Regions from separate parts of the Pseudoalteromonas sp. Ld19 genome, predicted to be linked through region 1. Evidence: predicted binding sites of a transcription regulator. Region 1 holds the regulator's gene; each other region holds the start of a gene.
What was found. The regulator sigma-54, encoded in region 1, starts transcription at its own class of promoters, with help from an activator protein. The targets are predictions, from matches to a motif close to GTTGGCACGNNNNTNGNNT.
Positions count from the first base shown of each region.

Region 2: the regulator sigma-54 is predicted to act here: its motif matches at 1,366-1,384, upstream of ACJJVZ_RS03565 (EF-hand domain-containing protein).
Region 3: the regulator sigma-54 is predicted to act here: its motif matches at 2,741-2,759, upstream of ACJJVZ_RS10580 (EF-hand domain-containing protein).

Region 1 is NZ_JBISHA010000017.1:255,630-261,179, forward strand. Features, by position in the region: gene mgtE (magnesium transporter) at 1-651, opposite strand, end outside; gene ACJJVZ_RS06305 (HPr family phosphocarrier protein) at 932-1,204, opposite strand; gene rapZ (RNase adapter RapZ) at 1,250-2,095, opposite strand; gene ptsN (PTS IIA-like nitrogen regulatory protein PtsN) at 2,115-2,567, opposite strand; gene hpf (ribosome hibernation promoting factor) at 2,572-2,859, opposite strand; gene ACJJVZ_RS06325 (RNA polymerase factor sigma-54) at 2,885-4,384, opposite strand; gene lptB (LPS export ABC transporter ATP-binding protein) at 4,454-5,179, opposite strand; gene lptA (lipopolysaccharide transport periplasmic protein LptA) at 5,176-5,550, opposite strand, start outside.
Region 2 is NZ_JBISHA010000015.1:16,637-22,186, forward strand. Features, by position in the region: gene ACJJVZ_RS03550 (calmodulin) at 148-363, opposite strand; gene ACJJVZ_RS03555 (calmodulin) at 441-653, opposite strand; gene ACJJVZ_RS03560 (EF-hand domain-containing protein) at 798-1,010, opposite strand; gene ACJJVZ_RS03565 (EF-hand domain-containing protein) at 1,074-1,286, opposite strand; gene ACJJVZ_RS03570 (flagellar brake protein) at 1,744-2,409, opposite strand; gene ACJJVZ_RS03575 (TrkH family potassium uptake protein) at 2,443-3,894, opposite strand; gene ACJJVZ_RS03580 (YigZ family protein) at 3,990-4,604, opposite strand; gene pepQ (Xaa-Pro dipeptidase) at 4,678-5,550, opposite strand, start outside.
Region 3 is NZ_JBISHA010000019.1:162,082-167,631, reverse strand. Features, by position in the region: gene ACJJVZ_RS10595 (YciK family oxidoreductase) at 1-287, shown strand, start outside; gene rluB (23S rRNA pseudouridine(2605) synthase RluB) at 572-1,441, opposite strand; gene scpB (SMC-Scp complex subunit ScpB) at 1,438-2,028, opposite strand; gene ACJJVZ_RS10580 (EF-hand domain-containing protein) at 2,180-2,701, opposite strand; gene ACJJVZ_RS10575 (exonuclease III) at 2,914-3,345, opposite strand; gene xthA (exodeoxyribonuclease III) at 3,585-4,391, shown strand; gene ACJJVZ_RS10565 (energy-coupling factor ABC transporter permease) at 4,397-5,044, shown strand; gene ACJJVZ_RS10560 (putative RNA methyltransferase) at 5,041-5,550, shown strand, end outside.

The DNA.
Region 1 (5,550 bases):
TGAAATTGGAATTGACTCACAATCTTCATCCATCAAATCGCGAACAATTTTTTCGGGCGGGTTAGTCAATAATGTACTGAGCGATAAAGCGCCTATAAAGCAGTTATGTTTATCAACAATATAGAGGTCATCGGTGCCTTCAGGTAGCTCTCCGCGTAGCCTAATATATCTAAGTACAACATCGAGCGTAACGTCAGGGCGAATGGTCACCGTATCGGTATTCATTAGCGCACCAGCGGAGCGCTCTTGATAAGAAAGTGCTTGTGTTGCTCGCTCACGGTCTTGAATGTCCATTGCGCTAACAACGTCTTTATAAACGGTGTCTGGCAGGCTACGGAGTACTTCACCTAAGTCATCGTGGCCCATATCTTCAGTTGCGGCCGCAATATGCTTAGGTTCCATTTGGGCAATAATACCTAAACGAACATCTTCAGATAATTCTTCAAGTACATCACCTTGTACATCAGGGTCAACTAATTGCCAAAGGAGTCGGCGAATTTTATGCGGCGATGATTCTAATAATAATGCAGTATCACAAGGAGCTGTTTTTGCTAACATGCGCCTAACTTGAACAAATTGACCACTGTTAAGCGACTGAGTCACTTGTTTTAGTTGTTGTAGTGGATAGTCTTGTTCAAAAGCTTCGGGCATTGGCATCCTTAATTAATTTTAATACTACTTTGGTAGGAGAGGTTAACTAACCTGAACTCTGGATAATAAATCTATCTCAAGCAGCTATTTTCAGCGCTAACTGCGTTGAATTTACTTGCAATAGGCCCGCTATTGACGCGTAAATTCGCCTTATTTTCACTGAAAATCTCTGGCTAGAGAAAATAAATCTAAATATCACCTGATTCAATACGTTAGTAAATCTCTTAACCAGAGTTCAGGTTAACTAATTTAATTTTACTTTTTAAATATTTATTACTGACTATTCTTGTTCGTTAAATCGCTGTGATATTAGTTGGCCAACGGCGCCCAAGGCTTGCTCTGCATCAGGGCCTTCACATACTACCTTAACTTCTTTACCTTGGCTGCTTTCAAGTAGCATTAATGCGAGTACGCTATCACCCGCCGCTTCTTTTTCATCTTGGAACAAGGTTATCGAAGCGTCAAACTTTACGGCCAATTGAGCTAATACAGTTGCAGCTCTAGCATGTAGCCCTAATTTGTTTTGTATTAAAAAGGTATCTTCTAAGCGCATACGTTACCCTACCTAAGCTGAACTGATTATTATTTTATGTGAGAATTATTTCTCTTGCTCTCGGTGGCGAATTTTTACATTGGGGTGTGTCATCGCAAAGCTTTCACCAATTGTTTGTGCTAAATACACTGAGCGATGTTGCCCACCAGTACAGCCAATAGCAATCGTTAGGTAACTGCGGTTATTTCGTTCTAAATGGGGTAACCATGTTTGTACAAAAGTTTGAATTTGCCATGTGAACTTTTGCACTATGCTATGACTCGCTAAATAATCTTTAACAGGTTGATCTAACCCATTTAACGGTTTTAACTCAGGCTCCCAGTGCGGATTTGGCAAAAAGCGTGCATCAAATACATAATCTGCTTCTTTAGGGATACCGTGTTTAAAACCAAACGACTCAAACGTGACAATAAGCTGCTTGTCTTTTTTTCCTAATATTTTTTCACGAATAGATTCAGCAAGTTGATGAACACTTAAGTCACTTGTGTCAATCATATAATCTGCTCGATTGGTCAGTACATCAAGTAATTCTTTTTCTTTTTTGATTGCTAAATCAAGCGGCAGCGAGTCAACCGATAGGGGATGTAAGCGGCGAGTTTCAGAGAAACGTTTTATCAGTGTTTGATCTTCGCTGTCTAAATAAAATAAAGTAGGCTTTGCAAAACCGGGTAAGTATTCAAGAATATCATTAAACTGTTCTTGTTCCTTAGGAAGGTTTCGTACATCAATGCTCACTGCGATTTTATCGTAGTTATCAGAAACGCTGCGTACTAAAGAAGGTAAAAGATTTAACGGAATGTTATCTACGCAATAATAACCTAAATCTTCAACAACGCGTAAAGCAACCGACTTACCAGAACCTGATCGGCCACTTATGATAATTAGCTCCATTTATCACCCTTTATATTAATTACGATTGCTTAACAATAACTTGATACAGTTCGGTATCCGTTTTTGCACTGCGCAATTGCTTACAAAATTCTTTGTCGTTAAGTTTATCAGCAATGGTTGCCAGAGTCTTTAAGTGCTGCTGGTTATCACCATCTGGTACGATGAGTGCAACAAAAATATCAACGGGACGATTATCAATTGCATCAAAGCTAATAGGTGTTTCACTAACGAGTACTAAGGCTAAGGGCTCTTGTGCACCGCTCATGCGCCCGTGAGGGATCGCTATGCCTCTACCTATACCAGTACTGCCTAGCTTTTCTCTACTTAGTAAAGCGCTAAGAATATCTTGTTGAGAAAGGTACGGAAGCTTATCGTGAGCAAGTTCGCTGATAAACTCTAAAATTCTTTTTTTGCTATTAAAAAGGACCGCAGCTTTGCTGCAGTCCTGGCATATAAGTGAGCTTAATTTCATCATATTAGTGTCGAGCAAGCTTCTCTTTGTGTTTAATTACTTGGCGATCGAGCTTATCAATCAACGAATCGATGGCAGCGTACATGTCTTGATGCTCAGTTGAGGCAAATAACTCAGCACCACTTACATGTATTGTTGCTTCTGCTTTTTGGCTTAGTTTTTCTACATCAAGAATGACATGAACATTATTAATATGATCAGAGTGTCTTTCTAGCTTCGCAAATTTGGTATTTATATAGTCTCTTAGTGAATCAGTTAATTCTACGTGACGACCAGTTAAGTTTAGTTGCATAAGCATTACCCTCTTTGTTTGCGTCTTAAATCAGACTTTTTCGCTGATTTGACGGTGGAATAGCCAGAGATTCGCGATATTTTGCGATTGTACGTCTCGCTACTTTAATTCCTTGCTCAGCCAATATATCCGCTATTTTGCTATCACTCAATGGTTTTGCTGAGTTTTCTGCAGCGATTAATTTTCTGATAAGTGCACGTATTGCTGTAGATGAGCATTCACCGCCATTTTCGGTACTTACATGACTTGAGAAAAAGTATTTAAGCTCAAATATCCCCCGAGGTGTATGCATATACTTTTGAGTGGTTACACGCGAAATAGTTGATTCGTGCATTTCCACCATTTCAGCAACATCATTTAAAACCATAGGTTTCATGGCCTCAGGACCATGTTCAAAAAAGCCTTGCTGCTGCTTAACAATACAGTTAGTTACTTTTAATAATGTATCGTTTCTACTTTCTAAGCTTTTAATAAACCATTTAGCTTCTTGTAAATGCGAGCGTATAAACTGGCTATCACCGCTTGATTTAACAGTGCGAGACATCGCAGCATATTGGCTGTTTACGCGAATTTTTGGCATGCTATCTGGATTTAGTTCAACAACCCAGCGGCCTTTAATTTTTTTCACTGACACATCAGGAATTACATACTCAGACTCTTCCCTAACAATAGTATCTGCAGGCTTTGGGTTTAGCGTATGGATGAGTGTCATTACTTCTTTAAGCTCTTCTTCTTTGAGCTTCGTTTTTTTCATTAATGTACGATAGTCGCGAGCTGCTAATAAGTCTATGTGCTCGGTTAAAATCATTTTTGTTTCATTAATATAGGGTGTTTCTTTATCAAACTGATTAAGCTGAATGCACAAACACTCTTGTAAACTACGCGCTGCTATACCGACCGGATCAAATAATTGAATGCGTTTTAAAACAGCTTCTATTTCATCAAGTTCAACTTCATTATCATCTTCGTTTTCTTGGTTGAAGCTTTCGAGAATCTCTTCACAACTTAGTGTTAAAATGCCTGAATCATCTACGGCTTCCACAATAGCAATCGCAATCGCTTCATCAGTAGGGCTAAATGGCGTTAGTTGAAGTTGCCACATTAAATACTCGTGGAGCGTTTCCGTTGATGCACCTTGGTATATAGACTCGTCTTCAGGCATTGGACCTGATGAAGAGGCTGGAGCTGCACTCATGTACTCGTCCCAGCTAACATCCATCGCCATGTCGTCACTTACCGTATCTTTAGCAAGTGCTTCGCCGCTGTCTTGTTCGTATTCGCTTGGAGCATCGTCGGCAGATGCGCTAACAGTTATATCATCGGTGTCTGATTTTTGTTCATTTTTACCTGCAGCGTCTTCAGAATAGTCTTGCTCCTCAACCTCTAAAAGTGGGTTGCTGTCGAGCGCTTCTTGTATTTCTTGCTGGAGATCCAATGTACTGAGTTGCAACAAACGAATAGCTTGTTGCAATTGTGGAGTCATTGTAAGTTGCTGGCCCATGCGCAGCTGTAGTGATTGCCTCATGTATCTCTAACAATCCTTTTATGTTGTTATAATTAATACTAGCAGATGCTTAAAGACATGGCGTAAATGTTACAGCCTAAATTGCTCGCCTAAGTAAACATCGCGTACTGTTTTGTCATTTAATACGTGTTCTGGAGTACCTGATGCAATCAGCTCCCCATGAGAAACAATGTAGGCTTTTTCGCAAACATCAAGGGTTTCTCTTACGTTATGATCGGTAATTAACACACCAATCCCACGATTTTTAAGATGTTCTATGATTTTTTTTATATCAAGTACAGAGATTGGGTCAACGCCCGCAAACGGTTCATCTAATAATATAAACTTGGGATCAGCCGCTAATGCGCGGGCTATCTCTACGCGGCGACGTTCACCACCCGATAACGCCATACCTTGGCTGTCACGGATATGTTGAATATTAAATTCGTCTAATAAATTATTTAGCGTATCTTCTCTTTGCTGCTTCTTAAGCTCTTTACGTGTTTCTAAAATTGCCATTAAGTTTTGATAAACAGTTAGCTTTCTAAAAATTGAAGACTCTTGTGGTAAGTAGCCTATGCCTAATCTAGCACGACTGTGCATAGGTAAAAGAGTAATATCGTTATCGTCGATAGATATTTTTCCTTTATCGCTAGGTACTAAGCCCACAATCATATAAAACGTGGTGGTTTTACCTGCGCCATTTGGGCCAAGTAAGCCAACAATACTGCCAGCTTTAACTTCAAGGCCGACGTTTTTTACAACTTCACGGCCTTTATAGCTTTTGGCTAATAGTTCTGCTTTTAATGTGCTCATGGTTGGCCTTTGTCGCTTGTTTTACTTTTTTTAGCTTCAATAGGCACTAAAATTGTGTGAACGCGATCCGTTGAATTTTCATCTTTTTCAGCGCTAATTAATTGCTGTTCTATATCGTAAGTAATACTTTTTGCATTTATTTTTTGCCCCGCTTGCGATACTTGTGCATTACCAACAAGCGTTAAAAAACGCTTAGATACATCGTAACGCACTTCATCAGCACTGGCGCTCATAGTCGTGCCGTCGGGTTGTTTTTCTTCAAAATGTGCCGGACTGCCTGTGGCAATTAATAGCTGCTTATTATCACCGAGCTCTTCGCGTTTGTGTACTTCTAAACGGTCGGCGGTAATACGGCGATTTCCATGAATAAT
Region 2 (5,550 bases), on a different contig from region 1:
ACTAGGTTACAAACCTTACGTCGCGATTAAATCGCCCCTAGATTGAACACATTTTAACCTACAAAGGTCAACAGGCCCTATTATCATCGAAGAAAAAGCAGCTGGTTAGCTGCTTTTATATATCAATTAAGAGTTTTCAGTGGCTCTTTATTGTACTTTAGAAAACTCTTCTTTAGAAATCTCACCATTTCCGTCAGCATCTAAATCATCAAAGATTTTCACAAGTTGAGGATTTACTTTTGCTTCTTCCATACTAATTACGCCATCGCCATTACCATCAAAAGAGGCAAAATCTACTGCCGCATATGCCACTGACGAAGATGCTAGAACCAAAACTGCAAGTGCTGTGTTTAATGTTTTCATAATAATATTCCTAATAAGATGGGAAGTCCTTTTCAAAGATCCCTAATTGTGAAAAATGTTTAATTTAAAAAGGTGAGTTAGTAATTAGCGAACTCTTCTTTGGAAAGCTCACCACTACCATCGGTATCTAGCTCAACAAATTCAGCCATTAAATCAGTATCAACTGCCGCTTCGCTTGGGCTAATCGTGCCGCTACCATCTATATCAAGGCTATTAAAGTCTGATGCTGCAAATGCAACTGAAGAAGACGCTATAGCCATAAGTGCCAACGCTTTATTTAAATGTTTCATAACTTAATCCTTCATATTAAATGTTCTATCAAAAAAATGAGATCTCGAACTTAAACCGTAATTTTTCACTTCCTTGTTATCCTCTTTCGTAAGCTCCCTTGCCTACTTAGGTTGTCTTTGGCAACTCAGGATCAATGCCTTTAATTAAGCTTTAGAAAATTCTTCTTTTGATAACTCACCATTTTGGTCAGTATCAAGCTCTGAGAACATGCTCATTAGCTTTGCATCTACCGATGCCTCAGATTGACTAATTGTGCCACTGCCATCCACATCTAATGTATTAAAGTCGGTTGCTGCAAACGCGGCTGAAGAAGAGGCTATTGCCATAAGTGCTAGTGCTTTATTTAATGTTTTCATAACGTGTATCCTTAAAATTTTTGAGTAATGTCAGGGCGCTTATGCCACCCCGTAGCGTTAAGCTTATGCTTTTGAAAATTCTTCTTTTGATAACTCACCATTTTGGTCTGTATCAAGTTCAGAGAACATGCTCATTAATTTTGCATCTACTGATGCCTCAGCTTGGCTAATGGCCCCACTACCATCAGCATCTAACGTATCGAAATCAGTTGCTGCAAATGCAGCTGAAGAAGATGCTAATGCGATAAGTGCTAAAGTTTTATTAATGCGTTTCATAATATGTATCCTTCAAAGTTATGTTTATGCGATTAAGTAGTTCACTTTAAATCACGTTTTGTTTAGTACACCCAGACTATTACAACTTAGATGCCAACTTTTAAAAGTTATTTATTTTCAATTAGTTGACTAACTTTAGGAGTGAGAAAAGCAAATTGTTCAAGATTTTTTGTTGCTTTTTGGCAACAGAGTTTCAAGCTAAAACAAAAAAATCTTTAAAAACATGAGGTTAAAAAGATTCAAAATACTACAGTTTATAAATTTAGATACTTAAAAGATGATTTAACATTGAAATTTAGCTAAACCTTAGCTGAACTTTTTTTTATAAATACAATTGGAAGGATTTTTTGAAATTTAAATTATTGTTTTATATGGTTTATTATTTTATTTGGTGATGGTTAAATAATTTTTCTGCAAAAAAATAATAAATCACTAGTTTGTTGCATAATAGCGAAACTTAGCTTTCATCAAGTTCAGAGTTAAGTATTGAGGGATCAATAAAGTGCTCTCTCATGAAAGTTCTCATTTCGTCTTCGCTGGCTAATAACTTAATACCGCACTTAGCGCCCGCCGAATAGCCTTTAACGCTGCACACTTCACCTGCAAAGTTTTTACCACTGCTATCGAGCATAACAGTGCATTGCATATCTTTTATATTTTCAAGCGCTTGATCGCTTTTGATATCAAACATAACGCCAGTTAATGAAACGTCTTTGATCACTCCATCAAGCACTCTTTCGTCACTTAACTTAAGTTTAGCTGGCAAGAAAGTAGGGATACGTGCTTGTGAACGCAGATCAAATAACTGCACGTGTTTAGGAAAATTAATAAAAACCAGCCGAGCAGGATGAGAAGTAACCGACATAACTTGTTGACGAAATGCTATAACTTGCCCACCACTACCTTCTATCAACGCTCTTACTACCACCATCACACCGTCACGCAAATAATCACTGGCTGCAAGCAATCGTTTAGAATTGGGGTAATTTAAAATAATAAACTTATCATCAAGCAAACCAACTAATTCAGTTTTAACACGCTTACTACTTGTAGGTGTTAATATTTCTAGGTCGACTAAGCTGCCTACACCTATATGCTTTAGCTTTTCTAAATTTGCTGGCATATCCCTTTCCCAATGATGTATTTACTGACTTTTTTACCCACGCCAAAACGTTGGTGTAAATAGTACCAGTAGAGTAAATATTTCGAGGCGACCAAACACCATTGCAATAGTAAGCAACCATTTAGCGCCATCGGTTATAGCACCATAGTGTGATGCAACGTCACCCAAACCAGGGCCTAAGTTATTTAAACATGCGGCAGTAGCTGAGAACGCCGTTATGTTATCCATACCAGTCCCCATAAGCGCTAACATAATAATAATAAACACTAATGCATAAGCAGAAAAAAATCCCCATACCGCTTCGACGACTTTATCTGGAAGCGCCTTTCGGCCTAACTTTATAGAATATATAGCACGAGGGTGTACTAAACGATTGAGCTCACGCACACCTTGTAAATAGAGTAAAAACACACGAACTACTTTCATACCGCCACCGGTAGAACCCGCACAACCACCAATAAAGCTCGAAAATATAAGTAATATTGGTAAAAACAATGGCCATGTTGAAAAGTTATCGGTAGCAAAGCCCGCTGTAGTACTCATTGATACAGCTTGAAATAAAGCCTGATCTAGCGTTTCATCACCATTAGCGTATATCTCATTTGATGACAGTACCGTAAAACAAATAACCACCAGCGCTAATTGAATACACAAAAATACTTTAAACTCAGGGTCGCGCAAATATACCTGTACATTTCGACTGGCTACCGCTGCGTAGTGCAATGAAAAATTAATGGCTGCAATAATTAAAAAGAACACACAAATAAAGTTAATAACTGGGCTGTTAAAGTGGCCTATCGAGGCATCATAAGTAGAAAACCCACCAATGGCTACGGTTGAAAACGCATGGCAAATAGCATCAAACCAATCCATACCAGCCGCCCAATAAGCAAGCATACACGCAGTAGTAAGTGACACATAAATATACCAAAGATGTTTTGCTGTATCAGCAATACGCGGGGTCATTTTAGAATCTTTTACAGGCCCTGGTATTTCAGCGCGATATAACTGCATTCCACCAACACCAAGCATAGGTAGTATCGCTACAGCGAGTACAATGATCCCCATACCGCCAAACCATTGTAACTGTTGGCGATAAAACAATACGGATTTGGGGAGGTATTCAATCCCCGTCAGTACGGTTGCACCTGTAGTTGTTAAGCCTGAAAATGCCTCAAACACCGCATCTGCAAATGATAGGTTGGGTTCTTGTAAAAATATGAGCGGTAAAGATGCGAATGCACCTAATACCAACCAAAACAGAACTACGATTAAAAATCCTTCGCGGGCTTTTAAATCTCCGTTTTCGTGGCGGTTCGGGTAATAAGCCATTAGGCCAATAACAATACTAAATATAAATGCTAAAACAAATGGAACACCACCACCGTCTTTATAAATTAAAGACACCAGTGCCGGTGGCACCATGGTAATACTAAACAGCGCAACAAGTTGGCCAAGAATTTTTATGATGGTACGAAATTGCATTTAGCTTATCGCTTTTATTATTAGTAAATTCAGGCTAAGTAGTGTCAGCCTGTTCAAATTAAGTGGTATGCATTAAATGCAACTTGTGTAGGTTATTACTCTTTAATAGTTAACTCAACTGCGCCGTGGCTTAAATCAAAAATATCTTTAATTGCTTGTTGTGCTTGGCGGCTATCAATCGTGATCACCCATTCAATATTAGCAGTAAATTGCTTATCAATATTAAGTACTTGGTAGTTGCTCTTTAGCCGCTGCTCAATCGCGCCTTGCATGCTGTATTCACTACTTCCTGTAATTTCAATACTGGGAACTTTAAGCACCGTTTGCAATTTTACTAATGCATTATTTAATGAGCCACCATAAGCACGTACTAATCCACCAGTACCTAGCTTTATACCGCCAAAGTAACGTGTCACTACAGCTGTTATTTCGCCAAGGCCCGAACCCACCAACACATTAAGCATAGGCTTACCCGCAGTGCCATTTGGCTCACCATCGTCCGAAAAACCATAAACATGGCTACCACCTGGATTACCCGCTACGTGCGCCCAGCAATTATGACGAGCGTCTGAATATTTTTCTTCAATACTTTTAATAAATGCTTTTGCGCAGGCTAAATCTGGCGTGTGTGCAATATGCACAATAAAGGTGCTTTTTTTAATTTCTTCTTGATGAAACACATCCGCTGCAGGGTATTTATATTCTGACATACTTTACTTAACCAATATTCAACCAAAAAAATGGGGCCTTATGGCCCCAATTATTCAAACGTAGATAGTATCGTTAAGCTAAGTCTAAATCACGCGTCATATTTTCTAGGCTGTCTTCATGAACGATAATATTATCTTCAATGCGGATACCACCAAACGGTTTAAACGACTCAACCTTTTCCCAGTTAATGAACTGCTTATTATCGGTTTGTGCTAAATCACCAAGCAATGAGTCAATAAAGTATAAACCTGGCTCAATAGTAAACACTTGGTTTTTTTCAATCAGGCGCGTACAACGTAAGAATGGATGTCCTTCTGGCGAAGGTTGGTGAGTACCCTTTTCGTCACTCATAAAGCCACCCATGTCGTGCACTTGTAAGCCTAAGTGATGACCTAAACCATGCGGGAAAAAAGTAGAGGTAATTTTACGCTCAACAATTTCTGCCGCAGGTAGGTTAACAATTTTAAAGTCACTTAATATTTGTGCAATACGGTTATGACACTCAACGTGCAAATCGCCATAAAGCATACCAGGCTTCAAACCTTGACCTAATTCAATTTGCTGTACTGTCATCGCATCCACAAGCTCAGAAAACTCACCCTGCTTTTTAAAATCATAAGTACGGGTAATATCAGCTGCGTAACCATTAAAGTTTGCCCCAGCATCGATTAAAAATGAGTTATGGGTATGTGGTGCTTTTGGATCAAAGTGCGTGTAATGCAAAATAGCGCAGTTTTCGTTAAGTGCAACAATGTTGCCATACGGCATTTCATTTTCACTCTGACGTGTAGCCATTAAGTATGCTTGCTGAATATCAAACTCGCTACCACCATTAAAAAAGGTATCGCGTGCAGCTTTGTGCCCGTCTACTGCAATGCGGTTAGCGTTGCGTAAACATTCAAGCTCGTACTGCGTTTTATAAGCGCGGTGGTAATGAAAATAGTT
Region 3 (5,550 bases), on a different contig from region 1:
GTGTTGGCCGTAAAGGCCGTGAATTTTGGGGCCCTTATGCCATCTCAAAGTTTGCAGTGGAAGGTATGATGCAAACGTGGGCTTGCGAAGTCGGTAAAACAAACATACGCGTAAACTGTATTAACCCAGGTGCTACGCGTACTTCTATGCGAGCTGCTGCATATCCTGGTGAAGATAGAGACGCGCTTGCTACACCAGAGGATTTAATGCCTACCTATTTATATCTAATGAGTGACGATTCTAGTGAAGTGAATGGCGAATCGTTAGATGCTCAGGTAAAAAAATAACTCAGCCTAAGACCTGTGTTATTTAAAAACACATTAAAAAAGCCGTAATTAGCGGCTTTTTTGTGTTAAATAAATAACTAATTGATTATTTAACCTGAACTCTGGTTAAGAGATTTACTAACATATTGAATCATGGTGATATTTAAATTTATTTTCTCTAGCCAAAGATTTTCAGTGAAAACAAGGCGAATTTACGCGTCAATAGCTGGCCTATTGCAAGTAAATTCAACGCAGTTAGCGCTGAAAATAGCTGCTAGAGATAGATTTATTATCCAGAGTTCAGGTTACTTACGTTTAGTCGGCTTAACACGCTGATTGTGTTTTTTAACTGCTTTACGAATTTGGTTGATTTTAGCGCGTTTATCTTTGCGCTTTTCTGGCATAACTGAAAGTTTGGTTTGCGTTTCACGGCCTAATTTAACCGTTTTACGTAAATAGTTAACTGTTTCTAAGTCATACTCTATCCAGCCACCTTGTGGTACGCGCTTGTCTAGCTCTAACTTTCCGTAACGAATACGAATCAGACGAGATACTTCAGCATCCTGTGATTGCCATAAACGACGAACTTCGCGGTTACGACCTTCGTTTAACGTTACGTTAAACCAACGGTTTACACCTTCGCCACCCATAGGCTTTACGCTAGTAAACTTGGCAGGTCCATCTTCTAACTCAACACCACGCATTAAATTTTTCAGGGTTTCGTTTGTTACCTCGCCAAACACACGCGCTGAGTATTCACGCTCAACTTCGTAGCTTGGGTGCATTAAACGGTTTGCAAGCTCGCCATCATTCGTAAACAGCATTAAACCGGACGTATTAACATCAAGTCGGCCAACTGCAATCCAACGATCGCCATCAATGCGAGGAAGTCGGTCAAATACAGTACGGCGACCTTCAGGATCTTTGCGTGTGCTTAACTCACCTTCTGGTTTGTTATACATAATAACACGGCAAATCCTATCTGCTTTTTCTTCAATTTTTACTGTGTGCCCATCAACGCGAATTAAATCGGCCTCTTCAACACGGTCGCCTAACTTTGCGACTTTACCATTTACACTAACGCGGTTTGCATCAATGTATTTTTCCATTTCACGGCGTGAGCCTACCCCTGCACGGGCTAGGACTTTTTGTAACTTTTCACCTTGTATACTCATTCGGATGGTTCTCTCACAGAAGGATCACTTAATAACTGGTTAATCTTACTTTGCTGCTCTGTTGGCAACGCTGGTAAATTCTCAAGCCCAGTTAACGAAAAATAATCTAAAAATTGTTTAGTAGTTGCATATAAAGCCGGCTTACCCGGAACTTCTTTATGCCCTACCACTTTAACCCATTCTCTTTCGAGTAAGGTTTTAATAATATTCGAACCCGTAGTAACACCTCTTACCTGCTCAATTTCGCCGCGTGTAATAGGCTGCCTGTATGCAATAAGCGATAATGTTTCTAGCAAAGCACGTGAGTATTTAGGCGCACGTTCCTGCCACAGGTTGTTTAGCCAAGGACTTAGACTATTGCATGCCTGAAAACGATACCCACTGCCCACTTCAACTAAGCGAATACCACGAGTTTGAAAATGTATTTGTATTGTATCAATTGCATTATTTATTTGCGCCATAGATACAGCTAAATCCATTAATACAACGTCTTTAAGATGACGCTTACTCACCGGTTTATCTGCAACAAAAATCGCCGCTTCAATGATCTCAACTAATTGCTCATCACTAATTCGCCGACCCGCCATACACACTCTTAACAAATAAAAATACACAGCCATCTATTATGACAGAACAACACCAAACTAGGAAAATATATCTATCAAATAGTTAAATTAAAGACACAAAAAAGCCAGTGAAAATCACTGGCTTCTAACTTGATTAATCTAACAGCAAAAATTAGCTGCGTTTAAGTGACTCAAGTGCGTCATCTTCAGCTACGGCGCTGCCGTACTTTTCAATATAACCGACAAACTCGCTTTTACTAACGCGTTTATCTTTATCTTTGTCCATATAACCAAAATGATTTGAAATATCATCGTCATTACCTTCGACGATTGAGATATAACCATTTTCGTCATTATCTAAACTTGCAAAACTACTTTCAATTTTATCAAATTTAGCAATATCGGCTTTAAATGCCGACTCGCTCACATCACTATCAGTCGCAACTTTACCGGCATTTAGTTGCATGTAAGTGCTAAACTCTTTACGGCTGATTTCATTGTCCATATTGGTATCAATATTTGAAAAATGTTCCCAGATGTTATCGTCATCTGCTTCGACTTTTGAAATATAACCATCGCTGTCATTGTCCAGACTTGCAAAATCGCTGTCTATTTTATCAAGACCTTGATGTGAAGAACAAGCTGCTAGGCTCAATGATGCTAAAATTGTTGCTGCTAATGTTAACTTTTTCATAAGACGTATCCTTGTAATTAATAAATGTCAGTCTAATTAATACAAGTCTAATGCCAAAATTAAAAGCGCAATTAAATCAATGATATGAATTCAATGCATCTTCGAGAGGAGCTATTTTATCACATCATTTCTGCAGACTTTTCAGTAAATCTTGTAATTTTTACAAAAAAAAGCTCGGTAAAAATACCGAGCTCTTTTTAAGTCTTTAGCGATTAAATAGCGGCGTTTTGATAACGCTTAACAAATTCAGTGACTGTTTGCCCATTACATTTTAACGAGTCTACATTACCTAACTTTTGACGAACTGGTGCTAGCCCTTGTTTTAAAGCTGTAAGGCATAATTGTGTTTCTTGTTGAGCATCTTTAGCAAATACTTCAACCTTAGCTTTAGTTACTTTACTGGCTGTTTCTTTTTTGGCGATATCGCGAATATCTTCACCATTACACAAGATGCTTGATGAAAAGCGCGATAAAAATACACCATGCTGAGCCGCTACTTTACGAGCAGCTGTAAAACCCTCATTTGCACTTAGTACACATAATTTAGATTCAATTTTATTGTCTTTACTAAAATACGAATTACTTTGTGCAGAAACAGTTGTTGATACTAAAAGTGCTGCAGCTAGAATTAATTGTGTTTTCATGAGAGTTCCTATTTGAACGTGGTTGCTAAATAATTTCGCGCATTATATAACCAACAATCCACATATCAATTGAATTTTTTATTTATTTTACAAATTAATAGAACATTAACAATGTTTAAACTTTAAACACCATTTGTACAACATTTGCGCAGCTATTTTCTCATTTCAGTCATTTTATGTAAGCGTATTTACTGATACAATTTGGTGTATTAAATCGAACTAATTTTAAGGCAAATCCAATGAAAGTGATTTCTTTTAACATCAATGGTCTGCGTGCTCGTCTTCACCAGTTACAAGCTATTATTGATAAACATCAACCAGACGTGATTGGCTTACAAGAAATTAAAGTTCATGATGAAGCGTTCCCGTTAGAAGATGTGCAAAACATGGGGTATCACGTGTATTACCATGGTCAAAAAGCACATTACGGCGTAGCTATGTTATGCAAAAAAGAACCAAAATCAGTCTTAAAAGGTTTTGCTACAGATACTGAAGAATCACAAAAACGTATGATCAGCGTTACCGTGGAGCAAGAAAACGGTCGTGATTTAATCGTAATGAATGGCTATTTCCCACAAGGCGACAATATTAATCATGAAACTAAATTCCCTTATAAACGTCAGTTTTATAAAGATTTAATGACTCACCTTGAAGCAAACCATACACCCGCTCAAGATGTTATCGTTATGGGCGATATCAATATATCTCCAACCGATTTAGATATTGGGATTGGCGATGTAAACGCAAAACGTTGGTTAAAAACGGGTAAATGTTCTTTTCAACCCGTGGAGCGTGAGTGGCTTGCTACATTACTTAACTGGGGCTTTAAAGACACTTTTAGAGAGCAAAACCCTGATACAAGCGATCAATATTCGTGGTTTGATTATCGTTCAAAAGGATTTGTAGATAACCGAGGTTTGCGCATTGATGTGGTGCTTGCAACTAACGACTTGTCAGCTCGTTGTATTGAAACTGGAATTGATTACGAACTACGCGGCATTGAAAAACCGTCAGATCACGCACCAATTTGGTCAACGTTTAAATAATTATGATGTTGAGCGTACAATTACAAGGGTTGCTTTGGGCCCTAGTAATAATATTTAGTTTACTCAGTTTTGATAAAGCGACTTATAAAGCGCTTTTTGCTACACCCGTTCGACAAACGGGTGTACTTGCTTGTGCGCTGGTCTTTGCACTTTTATGGCGGATCAAAGCTGGGATACTAACAGGCCTAGATTTACATATTTTAGGCGTAACCGCAGCCACTTTAATTCTGGGTTGGCGCTTGGCTATTTTAAGTAGTTTGCTTGCAACTGCGTTACTATTCGCTTTTGGGCTTATTGAGCTTGAATTACTCGCGGTGCAAATACTTATTAATGCATTCATACCTATAATAGTTAGCTACTTAGCTTTTATTGTTAGTTATCATTATTTACCTAGTCACTTTTTTGTTTATATATTTGTCTGTGCTTTTATTACTGCAGGATTCATAGCGTGTCTAAAAATATGCTTGGGTGCCTTATTTTACTTAGCTATTGGGCAATATAATTGGCAAGAGCTCGCTGATAACTATGTATATTTAAGTGCCATAATTTGGTTTCCTGAAGCCATGCTAAATGGAATGGCCATTACTATAATGATCACTTATCGCCCACATTGGGTAAAAACTTTTTATGATAAGGACTACCTAGACACATGAGTCTTGAATATCGCTGCCCTTTGTGTAGCAACATGCTTACAAAAACGAACAACACGCTTAGCTGCGAAAATAAACACAGTTTTGACTTGGCAAAAGAAGGGTATATCAATTTATTACCTGTACAGCAAAAAAACTCTAAGCAGCCAGGCGATTCATTAGAAATGGTACAAGCCAGACGCACATTTTTAGAACGCGGTTATTACCGCTTTTTACAACACGCACTGGGTAACATAGTTAGCACATTTGATGCAGGCAATATTATTGATTTAGGGTGTGGGGAAGGTTTTTACACGCATGCACTGGCGAATAAAACAAACGCTAATGTGTATGGTGTAGATATATCAAAGTCAGCAATAAAATATGCTGCAAAGCGTTATGATAATTGTCAATTTAGTGTTGCATCAATTAGCCAGGCACCGTTTGAAAACCAGTTCGCCGATGTGTTAGTGAGTGTGTTTGCTCCTTTATTTGAACAAGAACTGGCTAGACTTGCTAAATCTGGAGCA